3 linked regions of the Nocardioides panacis genome follow. The protein of the gene in region 1 interacts with the protein of each later gene in a pairwise test. Links are inferred from orthologs where the notes say so. Each region holds a gene or a part of one and is shown in the gene's direction. Other genes may lie near its edges.

Region 1 (4,868 bases):
GATCTTCGGGGCCGGCGCCGGCATGCCGTACTTCTCCACCGACACGGTCGCCGCGCAGCGCGCGCTGGAGATCGGCGCCCAGGTCATCCTGATGGGCAAGCAGGGCGTCGACGGGGTCTACGACTCCGACCCGCACCGCAACCCGAACGCCGTGAAGTTCGACCACCTGACCTACGACGAGTTCCTGCAGCGCGGCCTGCAGGTCGCCGACGCCACCTCGGTCAGCCTCTCGCGCGACAACAACATGAACATGATCGTCTTCAACCTCTCCGAGGAGGGGAACATCGCCCGCGTGATCGCGGGTGAGAAGATCGGTACGACGGTCAGCCGCGACGCCTGAGCGAGGCCCACCCGTCCGCCGTACGCCGCCCCGGGACGCCCCGGGCACACGAGAACCAGGAGCAACCGTGATCAACCAGACCCTCAACGAGGCCGACAGCAAGATGAGCAAGGCCGTCGAGGTGACGCGGGAGGACTTCGCGGCGATCCGGACCGGCCGGGCGAACCCCTCGATGTTCCACAAGCTGACCGCGGACTACTACGGCTCGCCCACCCCGCTGCAGCAGCTCGCGTCGTTCTCGGCGCCCGAGCCGCGGGTCATCATCATCAGCCCGTTCGACCAGAGCGCGATGTCGGCCATCGAGAAGTCGATCCGCGACTCCGACCTCGGCGTGAACCCGACCGACGACGGCAAGACGATCCGGGTGACGCTGCCCGAGCTGACCGAGGAGCGCCGCAAGGACTACATCAAGATGGCCAAGGGCAAGGCGGAGGACGGCCGGGTCTCGGTCCGCAACATCCGCCGCAACGCCAAGCAGTCGCTGGAGAAGCTCGAGAAGGACGGCGAGGTCGGCAAGGACGACGTCACCGGTGCGGAGAAGCGGCTCGACTCGATCACCAAGAAGCACACCGACGAGATCGACGAGATGCTCAAGCACAAGGAAGCCGAGCTGCTCGAGGTCTGAGGACCTCCCAGCCGGTTCCGAGATGTCCTCTCCTGAACGCCCCCACCGCCCGGTCGTGCCCCCGCTGGCCACGCCGGCCACCGCGGCCCCCCCGGTGAAGGTCAGCCGGGCGGGTCGCAACCTGCCGGCCGCGATCGGCTCCGGCGTCGTGCTCGGGGTCGCGATCGTCGGCTCGCTGGTGCTCTGGAAGCCGGCGTTCATGCTGATCGTCGTGGCCGCGGTGATCATCGCCGTGTGGGAGCTCGGGCACGCCTTCGCCACCGGCGACATCCGGATCACCCGGGAGCCGGTGATGGCCGGCGGCGTGGTGATGGTGCTGGCGGCGTACTTCTTCGGCGCACCGGCGCTGGTCACGGCCACCGCGGTCACCGCACTGGTCAGCATGCTGTGGCGGCTGCGCGGCGGCGTGGCCGGCTACGTCATGGACGCCACCGCCTCGGTGTTCACGCTGGTCTACGTGCCGTTCCTCGGCGGGTTCGTCGCGCTGCTGCTGGCCGAGGACCGCGGCCAGCTCGCGATCGTCACGTTCATCCTGGTCACCATCGCCTCCGACATCGGGGGGTACGTCGTCGGGGTGATGATCGGCAAGCACCCGATGGCACCGGTCATCTCCCCGAAGAAGTCGTGGGAGGGGTTCGCCGGGTCGGCGTTCTCCTGCGTGGTCGTGGGCTGGCTGACCGTCGACTACCTGCTCGACGGCGACTGGTGGGTCGGGGTCCTGCTCGGCCTGACCGCCGTGGTGATGGCGACGCTGGGCGACCTGTGCGAGTCGGTGATGAAGCGGGACCTCGGCATCAAGGACATGTCCCAGATCATCCCGGGCCACGGCGGCCTGATGGACCGGCTCGACTCGCTGCTCGCCACGGCCGCGCCGACCTGGCTGCTGCTGCACTACCTCGTCTTCTCCTAGCGGGCCCCACCTGCGTGTGACCCGTCTCGCCCGCCGAGGATTCGGCCCGGGCGGGGCGGGGTGGGAGACTGGGACGATCATGCCCGACCAGCCGAAGAACCTGCCGCTCGTGTTCGACGAGCCGCGTGGCCGCAAGAAGCCGCCGCGCCACCTCGCCGACCTGTCCGCCGACGAGCGCAAGGCGCTCGTCACCGGGCTCGGGCTGCCCGGCTTCCGGGCCAAGCAGCTCTCCACGCACTACTTCTCCCGGCTGGTCGACGACCCCGCCGAGATGACCGACCTGCCGGCCGCCGACCGCGAGCAGGTCGTCGCCGCGCTGCTGCCCGAGCTGATGACGCCGCTGCGCACGCTCGAGGCCGACAAGGGCACCACCCGCAAGACGCTGTGGAAGCTGTTCGACGGCGCGCTCGTCGAGTCGGTGCTGATGCGCTACCCCGACCGCGCCACGATGTGCGTCTCCTCGCAGGCCGGCTGCGGGATGGCCTGCCCGTTCTGCGCCACCGGCCAGGGCGGCCTGCAGCGCAACATGTCCGCCGCCGAGATCGTCGAGCAGGTCGTCGCCGGCGCGCGGTCGATGGCCCGCGGCGAGGTGCCGGGCGGCCCCGGCCGGGTCTCCAACGTGGTGTTCATGGGCATGGGCGAGCCGATGGCGAACTACAAGGCGGTGATCGGTGCGATCCGGCGGCTCACCGACAAGACGCCCGACGGGCTCGGGCTGTCCGCCCGCGGCGTCACGCTGTCGACCGTCGGCCTGGTGCCGCGGATGTACCAGCTCGCCGACGAGGGCATCCCGGTGACGCTGGCGCTGTCCCTGCACGCGCCGGACGACGAGCTGCGCAACGAGCTGGTCCCGATCAACACCCGCTGGTCGGTGCACGAGGCCGTCGAGGCGGCCTGGAACTACGCGAGCCGCACCAAGCGCCGGGTGTCCATCGAGTACGCCATGATGTGCGACATCAACGACCAGGGCTGGCGCGCCGACCTGCTCGGCGACGTGCTCACGTCGTACGGCGACTGGGGCTGGGTGCACGTGAACCTGATCCCGCTCAACCCGACGCCGGGCTCCAAGTGGACCGCCTCGCGTCCCGAGGACGAGCGTGAGTTCGTCCGCCGGCTCGAGGCCAAGGGCGTGCCCACGACCGTCCGCGACACCCGCGGCAGCGAGATCGACGGCGCCTGCGGCCAGCTCGCCGCCGTCGACGTCTAGGTCCCGGCCGACCTCAGCGGGTCGCCGGCACCTGGAGGTGCGCGAGCAGGTTCGTCGCGAACCGCTCCCCGGTGCGCATCATCACGGCCTTCATCACCCGGGTGACCGCGGGCCGGGCTGCCCGGGCCAGCGGCAGGTCGACGTGCAGGGTCAGGCTGATCCGCAGCCGGGTGCCCCCGGTGACCTCGGTGAGCTCGTACCACCCGTCGGCGCCGGTGCGCTCGGTGCGCCCCGCGGGCGGGGCGTGGGTGTACTCGATGCGGTGCGGGGCGTCGAAGGTCATCTGCTCGGTGAAGCAGGGGCTCAGCGTCACGCCGAGGACCGAGACCCGGGACATCTCCCAGCGCCACCGGTCGCCGTCCGCCTCGATGCTGCGGAGCAGCGGGGTCAGCTTCGGCAGCAGGACGGGGTCGGTGAGCGCGGCCCAGATCGCCTCGCGGTCCGCCGGGACGACGGCCTCCGAGTCGGTGGTCGCCGAGAAGGTGGACATGACTCGCAGTCTTGCAGCCCGGGGCAAGGCCTCAGCCCGCCAGCAGGCCGGCGACCTCCTCGAGGTCGTCGACGAGGTGCAGCGCGCCGGCCATCTCCCGGCCGGCGGCGAGGCGCTCCAGCAGCGGCCAGACCGGGAGCTCCTCGGTCCAGTAGGCGCGTCCGACCAGCACCATCGGCGCCACCTCGCCGGGGAGGGCGTAGTAGTTCTCGCAGGCGTCCTGGAAGACCTCCTGCACGGTGCCGCCGCGTCCCGGCAGGAACACGATCCCGGCCGTGCAGAGGTGCAGCAGGACGTCCTCCCGGACCGCGTTCTTGACGTACTTCGCGACCCCGTCGGCGAACGCGTTGGGCGGCTCGTGCCCGTAGAACCAGGTCGGCACCCCCAGCGACGCGGTGCCGTCCGGGAACCGCGACCGTACGTCGATCGCCGACCGCGCCCAGTCGCCCACCGACGGCTCGAAGCCCGGCACCGCGGCGAGCAGCTCGAGCGCGTCGGGCAGCGCGGCGTCGTCGTGCCCCGACAGGTAGGCGCCGAGGTTCGCGGCCTCCATCGCGCCGGGGCCGCCGCCGGTCGCGACGGTCAGCCCGGCCCGGGCCAGCGCGCGGCCGAGCCGGGCCGCGTCGGCGTAGCCGTCGGTGCCGCGGGCCAGCGCGTGCCCGCCCATCACGCCGACCAGGCGCCGGCCGGAGACCCACTCGGCGAGCGCGTCGTCGATCGCGAGGTCGTGCAGCGCCTGGGCGAGCATCGCGTGCAGGTCGTGACCGGTCCGCCGGGTCCAGGCGTAGACCCGGGCGTCGAGGGTGTCGGCGTAGTCCCCGCTCGCGAGCCCGTCGTACAGCTCGTCGGGGGAGTAGAGGTGCGCCCGGTAGGGGTCCAGCGGCACGCCCGGCACCTCGGGGAACACCACCGCCCCGCCGGCGCGCAGCTGCTCCTCGAGTCCCGGGTCCAGCGTGCAGCCGAGCAGCAGCGCGCCCCGCGGGTCCAGCCCGCGCAGCACGTCCGCGTGCCCCCGCAGGTCGAGGTCCTGCAGCTGCCAGCCGGCCATCGACGTGGCGCCGGCGGCGACCAGCGCGTCGAGCTGGGCGAGCGTCTCCACCTCGACCGTGCGGCGGTGTCGCGGGCTCATGCGGAGGACCTCATGGGAGGACATCCTGCCGTGCCGCCGGACTCAGAGCGCGCAGGCCAGCAGCTCCGCGAACAGGTCGTGCTCGTCGACCTCGAGGCCGCGGGCGACGAACCACCGGCAGACGTTGTGGCAGTCCCGCATCAAGAAGTCCATGCCCGTCGGGTTGG
Region 2 (5,273 bases), 2.7 Mb from region 1 along the record:
GTTCGCCGGCAACGCGGTGGAGCTGTGCGGGCGGACGCCGGAGGGCCGGCGCCGCTACCTCATGGCCATGTCGGGGCGGGCACGCCGCAGCCTGCGACCGGACCAGGTCGCGGTGATCGAGGAGTCCTGCGAGATCGTGGCCGTCGACATCCCGACGATCGAGCTGGCCGGCGGGTCGGTGCGGTGCATGATCGCCGGTGTCCACCTCGACCGGCGCCCGGCCACCGAGCCCGAGCCCACGGCTGCCGTCGAGGCGATCGACGAGAACCCGCACACCGCCGACGGCCAGGACGTCGCGATGGCCGGCGCCGCGGACTGACCCGGGAGGCCGCAGCGGCCTACCGGACGCGTCGTACGGGCAGCACGGCGGCGGCGCCGAGCAGCGCGCAGCCCCCGGCCACGGCGTACAGCACGCCGTAGCTGCGGCCGCTCATCGCGAGGACCAGCGGCGCGATCGCCGGAGCCAGCGAGGAGGGCAGGGCCCCGGCGATGTTCATCACGCCGAGGTCCTTGGCGAGGCTGGCCTGGTCGGGCAGGACGTCCGCGACGAGGGCCAGGTCGACGGCCATGTAGAGACCGAAGCCGAGCCCGCCGACCGCCATCCCGACCAGGTAGCCGAGCAGGCTGCCGGCGCTCGCGATCACGAAGAGCGCCAGGCCGAACACGCACGCGGCGCCGCAGACGAAGACCTTGCGGCGCCCGGTCCGGTCGGAGAGCGTGCCCCCCGAGCAGGGACGCGGCCACGACGAGGACCGACATGGCGAGCGTGCCCAGGAAGATCTGCCGGGGTACGGCGGCCTCGGTGCTGTCGAGCCGGTCCAGCAGGTAGTAGGCCTGGTAGGTGGTCAGGAACGCGTAGGCCAGGACGAGCAGGAACCGGCTCGCGAACGCCCACGCGAAGTCGGGGTTCCTGCGCGGGTCGACGTAGAACGTGGCGGCCAGCTCTCGGCCCGACCAGGCCGGCCGGTCCGCGGGCACGAGCCGCCGACGAGGCCGGTGACCAGCCAGGGCCGGCGCATGCCCAGCCGGGACGAGGTGCGGTCGCTCATCCGGCCGAAGAACGGGTGGCGAACATCGCGAGCAGCGCGCCGGTCCCGGCGACCAGCGAGAGGCTGGTGGGTGCCCGGTCGATCCCCACGAGCGAGCTGACCTTCAACGACAGGGAGACCAGCAGGGGAGCCAGGAACAGCAGGATCGCGCCCATGTACGCCGCGGCGTACAGCGCGACGAACCCGCGGCCGACCCGCTCCTGGGTGGGGCTCCCGAGGACGGAACTGTCGGACATGACGGGGCTCCTCGGGGCTCCTCGGGGCGACTGGGCCCAGTGCAACACCCGCACCGGCCGCCCCGTCGACGGGTCTAGTCTGGGCCGGGCGGGCAGGAACGAGGAGACCCAGAACCCTTGACATGACGCACCCGCGCCGGGAGACGGTCGTGCCAGCGCCTCTGCTCGAGACGAAGCTCTACGTCCCGAGACCGCGGGACGGGGCCGTCCCGCGCCCCCGGCTCGGCGAGCGCCTCGACGCCGGGGCAGCGACCAGGCTGATGCTCGTCTCCGCGCCCGCCGGCTTCGGCAAGACGACGCTGCTCGCCGAGTGGCTGGCCGGACGGCCGTCCGCGGCCTGGGTGTCGCTGGACCGGGGCGACAACGACCTCGTGTCGTTCTGGACCTACGTGATCGCCGCGCTGCGGACGGTCGCGCCGGGGGTCGGCGCGCACGAGCTGGCGCTGCTGGCCTCGCCGCAGCCGCCGCCGATCCACCTGGTGCTCACGACGCTGCTCAACGACCTCGGGGCGACCGGGGACGACCTCGTGCTGGTGCTCGACGACTACCACCTCGTCGACTCCCGCGAGATCCAGGAGGCGATGGCCTTCCTGCTCGACCGGATGCCGTCGCGGCTGCACCTGGTCATCGCCAGCCGGGCCGACCCGCCGGTGCCGCTCGCCCGTCTGCGCGCCCGCGGCGAGCTGGTCGAGATCCGGGCCGCGGAGCTGCGCTTCCGGCCCGCGGAGGTGGCGATGTACCTCACCGAGGTGATGGGCCTGCGGCTGACGACGCAGGACGTCGCAGCCCTCGAGGAGCGCACCGAGGGGTGGATCGCCGCGCTCCAGCTGGCCGCGCTGTCGATGCAGGGCCGGGACGACGTCGCCGGGTTCATCGCCGGCTTCACCGGGGACGACCGCTACATCGTCGACTACCTGGCCGAGGAGGTGCTGCAGCGGCAGGCCGCGCCGGTCCGCGACTTCCTGCTGCACACCTCCCTGCTGGGCCGGCTCGACGGCTCGCTGTGCGACGCCGTCACCGGAGGCAGTGGCGGCCGGGCCACGCTGGAGGCCCTCGACCGGGGCAACCTGTTCGTGGTCCCGCTCGACGACCGCCGCCAGTGGTACCGCTACCACCACCTGTTCGCGGACGTGCTGAGGGCGCGGCTCGCCGACGAGGCGCCGGACCTGGTCGCGACGCTGCACCGCCGGGCAAGCGACTGGTTCGCCGAGCACGGCGACCCGGTCGCGGCGATCGAGCACGCGATGGCCGGCGGGCACCTGGAGCGGGCCGCCGACCTGGTGGAGCTGGCCATGCCGGCCACCCGCCGCAACCGGCAGGAGGCCGTGCTGCGCAGCTGGCTCGAGCGGCTGCCCGAGGAGGTGCTGGCGTTCCGGCCGGTGCTCAGCAACGGGTTCGCGGGGGCGCTGCTCGCCACCGGCGGCTTCTCGGAGGTGGAGCGGCACCTGGTGGACGCGGAGCGCTGGCTCGCCGGCCCGGAGGACGCCGACCGGGTGGTCGTCGTCGACGAGGAGGAGCTGCGCCGGCTGCCGGCCGGGGTGGCCGTGCACCGGGCCGGCCTGGCGCTGGTCCAGGGCGACCCGGCCGCCACGCTGGCCCACGCCCGGCGGGCCCTGGCGCTCCTGGAGGACGACCACCACATCGGCCGGGCCTCGGCGACCGCGCTGGTGGGGCTCGCCTCCTGGTGGACCGGCGACCTCGAGTCGGCCCGCGAGGCGTACACGAGGTCCCTGGGCAGCATGCAGGCTGCGGGGCACCTCGCCGACGTCCTCGGCCTGTCGATCGCGCTCGCCGACATCCTGATCACCCAGGGCCGCCTGCGCGAGGCGATGCTCACCTACGAACGGGCCCTGCGACTCGCTCCCGACCACCGGGCGCCGCTGCTGCGCGGCACCGCCGACATGTACGTCGGGATGAGCACCGTCCACCGCGAGCGCGACGACCTGGGCGAGGCCCGAAGGCTCGTGGACAGCAGCGAGGAGCTCGGCGAGCACCTGGGCCTGCCGCAGCACCCCTACCGCCTGCGGGTCGCGAAGAGCGCGCTGCGGGCGCTCGACGGGAACCCGGTCGAGGCCCTGGCCCTGCTCGACGAGGCGGAGCGCGTCTACGTCGGGGACTTCTCGCCCGACGTGCGACCGGTCCCGGCGGTGCGGGCCCGGACCTTGATCACTCAGGGGAGGGTGGACGAGGCCCTCGGCTGGGCCCGCGACCGAGGCCTGCCCGCGACCGGCGACGTGGCGTACCTGCACGAGTTCGAGCACGTGACGCTGGCCCGGGCGCTCCTGGCCCGGTTCGAGCGCGACCGCGACCAGCCGGCCCTCGACGAGGCGACCGGGCTCCTGGACCGGCTCCTCGCCGGCGCGGAGACGGGGCAGCGGACCGGCACCGTCATCGAGGTCCTCGTGCTCCAGGCGCTCGCGGCCCGCCTGCGCGGCGACCTCCCGGCCGCCCTGGTCCCGCTCGGGCGGGCGCTCGCGCTGGCCGAGCCGGAGGGGTACGTCCGCACCTTCGTGGACGAGGGCCCGGCCATGGCAGCGCTCCTGGCGGCCGCCGCGCGGCACGGCCTCGCCCCGGCGTACGTCGCCCGGCTCCGGTCCGCAGCCGGCACCCGCACGGATGCCGTGCCCGTCGCCCGGCCGGGCCTGGTCGACCCGCTCAGCCGGCGCGAGCTCGACGTGCTCAGGCTCCTCGGCACCGACCTGGGCGGCCCGGAGATCGCCCGCGAGCTCGTCGTGTCCCTGAACACCGTGCGCACGCACACCAAGAACATCTACGCGAAGCTCGGCGTGAACAACCGCCGGGCCGCGGTGCGCCGGGCCGAGGAGCTCGACCTGATGCCGCGCGCCGGTGACCGCGCCCGCTGAGTCAGCACCGGGTTCACCACATCTGGTGATCCCCACTCACCCCGTCCGGCCCTAGCTTCAGGCCATGAGCGAGACGCAGGGACGTCCGGACGAGGCAGGGCAGTACGAGATCCGCCTCCAGGGCCACCTCGACCCCCGGTGGTCCGCCTGGTTCGACGGGCTGACCCTCACCCGGGAGAACGACGGCACCACCACCCTCCGGGGCGAGGTCGTCGACCAGGCCGCGCTGCACGGGCTGCTGCAGAAGGTGCGCGACGTCGGGCTCCCGCTCGTCTCGGTGACGCACCTCCCGTCGCAGCTGCCCGGTGACGACGTCCCCGGCGCTCGCTGACCGCCCACCCACCAAGGAGAACGACATGACCACCACCGTCCGCGCCACCCGCACCCCGCCCGCGGAGCGAGCGTCCATGGACCCGGCGAGGAGGAGCGCGTTCTTCGGCGGTCTCTTCTACCTGATCACGTTCGCCAGCTCGATCCCGGCCGTGTTCCTCCTCCGCCCGGTGATCGACGACCCGCACTACATCATCGGCTCGGGTGCCGACACCCAGGTGGTGTGGGGCACCCTGCTCGACCTCGTCAACGCCCTGACCGCGGTCGGCAGCGCGGTCGCGCTGTACCCGGTGATGAAGCGGCAGAGCCAGTCCATGGCGCTGGGCTTCGTCAGCACCCGGATGTTCGAGGCCGCCGTCGTCGCCATCGGCGTCGTGAGCCTGCTGACGGTCGTCTCCCTGCGACAGCCCGGCGCCACCGGTGCGGAGGCGCACACGCTGGAGATCACCGGCCAGGCCCTGGTCGCCAGCTACAACTGGGTGTTCCTGGTCGGGCCCAACCTGATGCCCGCCCTGAACGGGCTGCTGCTCGGGACGCTGATGTACAAGTCCGGCCTCGTGCCCAAGGTGATCCCGGCGATGGGCCTCGTCGGCGGCCCCCCTGCTGCTCGCCGTCACGGTCGCCTCGATGCTCGGCCTCACCCATCACGGCTCCGCCTGGTGGATCGTGGCCGCGCCGATCGTCGTCTGGGAGTTCTCGCTCGGCGTGTACCTGACCTTCAAGGGCTTCAAGCCGGCGCGGATCACCGAAGGCATGGTGCGGTCGTGATCACCGCCCGGCCCCGGGAGCACCTC
Region 3 (4,997 bases), 1.5 Mb from region 1 along the record:
CTGGTCACGCTGGTGGCCTTCTCGCTCTGGCTGGTGTTCGGCTCCTCCGTGCTGGCCGTCTCGGGGGTCCGGGTCGCCGGCACGGGCGTGCTCGACCCGCGCGAGGTCCGTCGCGCGGCCGCCGTACCCACCGGGGCGCCGCTGGCCACCGTGGACCTCGCCGCCATCGGCGCGCGCGTCGAGCGGCTGCCCGCGGTGAAGAGCGTCGACGTGTCCCGGTCCTGGCCGAGCTCGGTGCGCATCGACGTCACCGAGCGCGAGGCGGTGGCCGTCGTCGAGCGCGGCAACGTGCTGCGCGGCCTCGACGACCGCGGCGTGATGTTCCGCCGCTACCCCTCCCGGCCACGCAGCCTCCCGGTGATCCGGGTCGACGGCAAGGCGCGCGCCGACGCGCTCGCCGAGGCCGCCCGCGTCGCCGGGTCGCTACCCAGCTCGATCGACGGCAAGGTGGACTACGTCGAGGTGAAGACCGTGGACACCATCTCGCTGCGGCTGCGCAACGGCCGCACGGTCCGGTGGGGGAGCGCGGACGAGTCCGCCGCCAAGGCCCGGGTGCTGGCCGTGCTGCTGGAGCAGAAGGCCACGACGTACGACGTCAGCGTCCCCGGCCAGCCCACCCTCACCAAGTAGCCCGGCCTCCTCCGGCACCGGAGTGCCGCCGCGCCCGCGCGGTGCGAGAAAGTTCGAGAAACACGGGGCGCGCCGCGTGTCTGCGGCACGGCGTCCGGCCGATCGCCTAACTTCTTCTACTAGCACGAGGTTGACATAACTATAACCCTCTACTTTAGGGTGAGGGTTCCGGTTAGGCCAGGCTCGTGTCTTCCCCACCGACATACACCCCGTCTGCCCTGCACCACCTCCACCGAGGTCCGGCCCGCAGGGCAGCCAAGCAGCGAGAGGCACCTGCCGTGGCAGCACCGCAGAACTACCTGGCCGTCATCAAGGTCGTGGGTATTGGTGGAGGTGGAGTAAACGCCGTCAACCGGATGATCGAGGTCGGCCTCAAGGGCGTCGAGTTCATCGCCATCAACACCGATGCCCAAGCCCTGCTGATGAGCGACGCCGACGTCAAGCTCGACATCGGCCGCGAGCTCACCCGCGGACTCGGAGCGGGCGCGAACCCCGAGGTCGGTGGCAAGGCCGCCGACGACCACGCCGAGGAGATCGAGGAGGTGCTCAAGGGCGCCGACATGGTCTTCGTGACCGCGGGCGAGGGCGGTGGCACCGGCACCGGTGGCGCGCCGGTCGTCGCGCGCATCGCCCGGTCCCTGGGCGCCCTGACCATCGGCGTCGTGACCCGGCCGTTCTCGTTCGAGGGCCGGCGCCGCGCCAACCAGGCCGAGGAGGGGATCGCGCAGCTCCGCGAGGAGGTCGACACCCTCATCGTCATCCCGAACGACCGGCTGCTGTCGATCAGCGACCGCAACGTGTCGATCCTCGACGCCTTCAAGCAGGCCGACCAGGTGCTGCTGCAGGGCGTCTCGGGCATCACCGACCTGATCACCACCCCCGGCCTGATCAACCTCGACTTCGCCGACGTCAAGTCCGTGATGTCCAACGCCGGCTCGGCCCTGATGGGCATCGGCTCGGCGCGCGGCGAGGACCGCGCGGTCGCCGCTGCCGAGATGGCCGTGTCCAGCCCGCTGCTCGAGGCCTCCATCGACGGGGCGCACGGCGTGCTGCTCTCGATCGCCGGCGGCTCCGACCTCGGTCTGTTCGAGATCAACGAGGCCGCGGCCCTGGTGTCGCAGGCGGCGCACGCCGAGGCGAACATCATCTTCGGCGCGGTCATCGACGACGCGCTCGGCGACGAGGTCCGGGTCACCGTGATCGCGGCCGGCTTCGACGGCGGCATGCCGAAGAAGCGGGACAACGGCACGGTGCTCCGTCGCGAGCCGGCTGCCCAGCAGTCGCAGGCCGACACCCGCGCCGCCGCCCTGCCGGCGCCGTCGTCCGGCTCGCGCGAGCGCACCGCCTCGCCGGTCGGCTCCACGGCCCCGGCCGGTCGTCCCACGGCCGGTTCGCCGGCCGCGGCGCGCCAGCAGGACCACGAGCCGGCGAGCACCCGCGCCGGACAGTCGGGATACTCGCAGTACAACCAGTCGGGCCAGCAGTCCGCGGCCCCGGCGCAGCCGGCTCCCGCCGCGCCGCGCCAGCCGCGGCAGGTCCAGTTCGACGACGACGAGCTGGACGTGCCCGACTTCCTCAAGTAAGCACCACGGACAGGAGCTCGAGTGTTCGCCTTCCAGGACACGCTCGGCCCGGTCGAGATCGCGTTCACGGACCGCCACGGAGGAACCAGTGGCGGTCCGTTCGCGTCCCTGAACCTCGCCGAGCCCAACCCCGCGCACGACGCCGACGACGCCGATGACGCCGAAGCCGCCGACGCGGCGGCCGAGCGCGCGTCCGTACGTCGCAACGTCGACCTCGCGGTCCGGGCGTTCACCGGCGTGCAGCCGGGGGCGCCGACCCCGCCCGTCGTACGCATGCGGCAGGTGCACGGGGCCGACGTGCACGTCGTCGGCGCCGGCGACGAGCCGCCGACCGGGGACGGGCTGGTCACCGCCGAGCGGGGCACGGTGCTGATGGTCCGGGTCGCCGACTGCGTCCCGGTGCTGCTGGCCGACCCGGTGCGCGGGATCGTGGCGGCGGTGCACGCCGGCCGGCCGGGCCTGGCCGCCGGGGTGGTGCCGGCCGCCGTGGCCGCGATGGCGTCGCTGGGCGCCGGGCCGGTCACGGCCTGGGTCGGCCCGCACGTGTGCGGTGCCTGCTACGAGGTGCCGGACCGGCTGCGGGCCGAGGTCAGCGCGCTGGTGCCCGAGTCCTACGCGGAGACCTCGTGGGGCACCCCCGCGCTGGACATCGGCGCCGGGGTGCGGGCCCAGCTGCTCGCCGCCGGGTGCGAGGTCCTCGACGCGTCGCGCTGCACCCTCGAGGACGAGGACCTGTTCTCCTACCGCCGCCAGGGCCGGCGCTCCGGCCGGCTCGCCGGCCTGGTCCGGGTGCGGCCGTGGAAGCGCTGGCTCCCGGCACGCAGCTGCGGGGACGCCGGGTGAGCGGGCGACGCGACGAGCTCGCCGGGAACCTCGCGCAGGTCCGCGCCCGGATCGCCGACGCGGCCGGGCGGGCCGGCCGCTCGCCCGAGGAGGTGACGCTGACGGTGGTCACCAAGTTCTTCCCGGCCTCCGACGTCCGCCTGCTCGCCGACCTCGGGGTGCGCCACGTGGGGGAGAACCGGCACCAGGAGGCCGAGGCGAAGGCGGCCGAGTGCGCCGACCTGGGCCTGACCTGGCACTTCATCGGCGGCCTGCAGAGCAACAAGGCGGCGGCCGTCGCGGCCTACGCCGACGTGGTCGAGTCCGTCGACCGCGCCAAGCTGCTCCGCGGGCTGTCCTCGGGCGCCCACCAGCGTGACCACGTCGTGGACGTCCTGGTCCAGGTGAGCCTGGACACAGACCCCGGGGACGGCGGCCGCGCCGGAGTACCTCCCGTCGACGTCGAGCGGCTCGCCGAGCAGGTGGCCGCCACCGAGGGCCTCCGGCTCCGCGGAGTGATGGCGGTGGCGCCGCTGGGGGAGGATCCCCTGCCTGCGTTCGCGAAACTCGCCGAGATCGCGGCCTCGGTGCGCAGCATCGAGCCGTCCGCGACCTGGATCTCGGCCGGGATGAGCGGCGACCTCGAGGCTGCCGTCGAATCCGGCGCGACACACGTGCGGATAGGCAGCGCGGTGCTCGGTAGCCGGCCCGCCAGACGGTAGGGTCGAGATCGCAGCAGCGTGCCCCATCCGGGGGCCCGCAGATGTACCGGAGGCAGAAGTCATGGGCAGCGCGATGCGCAAGATGGGTGTCTACCTTGGCCTGCTCGAGGACACCGAGCGCTACGACGACGAGTACTACGACGAGTACGACGAGCGTCCCCAGCGTGGTGCCACCGAGGAGCCGGCCCGCCCGGCCCCCGTCGCGAACATCTCCGAGCGTCGCCGCCCGCAGGCCGCCCAGCCGCACGTCGCCCCGCAGGCGACCGTGGCCGAGCTGTCCCGGATCACCACGCTGCACCCGCGCACCTACAACGAGGCGCGCAGCATCGGGGAGAACTTCCGCGAGGGCGTCCCGGTGATCATGAACCTCTCCGAGATGGACGACATGGACGCCAAGCGTCTCGTCGACTTCGCCGCCGGGCTCGTGTTCGCCGTCCGGGGCACCATCGAGCGGGTCACCAACAAGGTGTTCCTGCTCTCGCCGCCGAACGTCTCGGTCGCCGCCGAGGACAAGCAGCGCATCGCGGACGCCGGCGGCTTCTTCAACCAGAGCTGACCCCGGCGGCGGGTGTCGCGCCCGGCCGAGTTGGCGGTTCCTGGCTAGACTTCGGCCTTGTGCAAACCGTCGGCGCGATCCTCCTGCTGGTCCTCAACGTCTTCCTGGGCCTGATGCTCATCCGCCTTGTCGTGGACTGGGTGCAGGTCTTCGCCCGCTCCTGGAGCCCCAAGGGCCCGGTGCTGTTCGTGCTGGAGATCGTCTACACGATCACCGACCCGCCGATCCTGTTCGTACGGCGCTTCGTGCCGCCGCTGCGGCTCGGCGCCGTGATGCTCGACACGAGCTTCCTGATCGTCCTGGTGGTCGTGTACCTGCTGCAGATCCTGGTCGGCAACCTCTTCTTCTAGGGACACCTCCGGACGAACGCCCGCTCGCGTGGTGGGGAACGTCCCGATCTGGGTATCCTTCCCCGGAGCCACGCAGGTCGCCCCCCTGGAAAGCCGGGACCCCGTTCCGGAGTACGGTGGGCACGCCGTGGCAGCAGGACGCACGACGCCACTGCACCACCAGACGACGACTACGAACAAAGGGTGAGGTCATGCCGCTGACGCCTGAGGACGTGAGCAACAAGCGCTTTACTCCTGTCCGGCTCCGTGAGGGCTACGACATGGGCGAGGTCGACCAGTTCCTCGACGAGGTCGAGGCCGAGCTGGCCCGACTGACTCGTGAGAACGAGGACCT

The links.
Region 2: the proteins of rlmN (region 1) and KRR39_RS17745 interact in binary tests that used the Escherichia coli proteins (3 or more experiments, as listed by UniProt). The link is inferred for Nocardioides panacis from one-to-one orthologs.
Region 3: the proteins of rlmN (region 1) and ftsZ interact in binary tests that used the Escherichia coli proteins (3 or more experiments, as listed by UniProt). The link is inferred for Nocardioides panacis from one-to-one orthologs.

Annotation. Positions count from the first base shown.
Region 1 is NZ_CP077062.1:903,237-908,104, forward strand. Bases 1,204-4,018 are described here. They hold rlmN (dual-specificity RNA methyltransferase RlmN), read left to right. Parts: upstream 1,204-1,954; coding sequence 1,955-3,082; downstream 3,083-4,018. Other genes in these bases: KRR39_RS04530 (phosphatidate cytidylyltransferase), read left to right, coding at 1,204-1,875; KRR39_RS04540 (SRPBCC family protein), read right to left, coding at 3,096-3,572; KRR39_RS04545 (LOG family protein), read right to left, coding at 3,604-4,018. Also shown: pyrH (UMP kinase), read left to right, coding at 1-340; frr (ribosome recycling factor), read left to right, coding at 411-965; more of KRR39_RS04530, read left to right, coding at 1,021-1,203; more of KRR39_RS04545, read right to left, coding at 4,019-4,701; KRR39_RS04550 (serine protein kinase RIO), read right to left, coding at 4,744-4,868.
Region 2 is NZ_CP077062.1:3,638,801-3,644,073, reverse strand. What follows is about bases 1,130-4,349. They hold KRR39_RS17745 (winged helix-turn-helix domain-containing protein), read left to right. Parts: upstream 1,130-1,434; coding sequence 1,435-4,149; downstream 4,150-4,349. Other genes in these bases: KRR39_RS17740 (DUF8691 family protein), read left to right, coding at 4,214-4,349; KRR39_RS17750 (hypothetical protein), read right to left, coding at 1,130-1,285. Also shown: citrulline utilization hydrolase CtlX, read left to right, coding at 1-319; more of KRR39_RS17750, read right to left, coding at 1,046-1,129; more of KRR39_RS17740, read left to right, coding at 4,350-4,480; KRR39_RS17735 (DUF4386 domain-containing protein), read left to right, coding at 4,506-5,273. UniProt on the Escherichia coli protein: Positively regulates the transcription of the maltose regulon whose gene products are responsible for uptake and catabolism of malto-oligosaccharides.
Region 3 is NZ_CP077062.1:2,424,706-2,429,702, reverse strand. What follows is about bases 117-3,060. They hold ftsZ (cell division protein FtsZ), read left to right. Parts: upstream 117-908; coding sequence 909-2,213; downstream 2,214-3,060. Other genes in these bases: KRR39_RS11760 (YggS family pyridoxal phosphate-dependent enzyme), read left to right, coding at 3,053-3,060; KRR39_RS11765 (purine nucleoside phosphorylase YfiH/LACC1 family protein), read left to right, coding at 2,235-3,056; KRR39_RS11775 (cell division protein FtsQ/DivIB), read left to right, coding at 117-630. Outside these bases: more of KRR39_RS11775, read left to right, coding at 1-116; more of KRR39_RS11760, read left to right, coding at 3,061-3,757; KRR39_RS11755 (cell division protein SepF), read left to right, coding at 3,819-4,313; KRR39_RS11750 (YggT family protein), read left to right, coding at 4,373-4,663; KRR39_RS11745 (DivIVA domain-containing protein), read left to right, coding at 4,855-4,997. UniProt on the Escherichia coli protein: Essential cell division protein that forms a contractile ring structure (Z ring) at the future cell division site. The regulation of the ring assembly controls the timing and the location of cell division.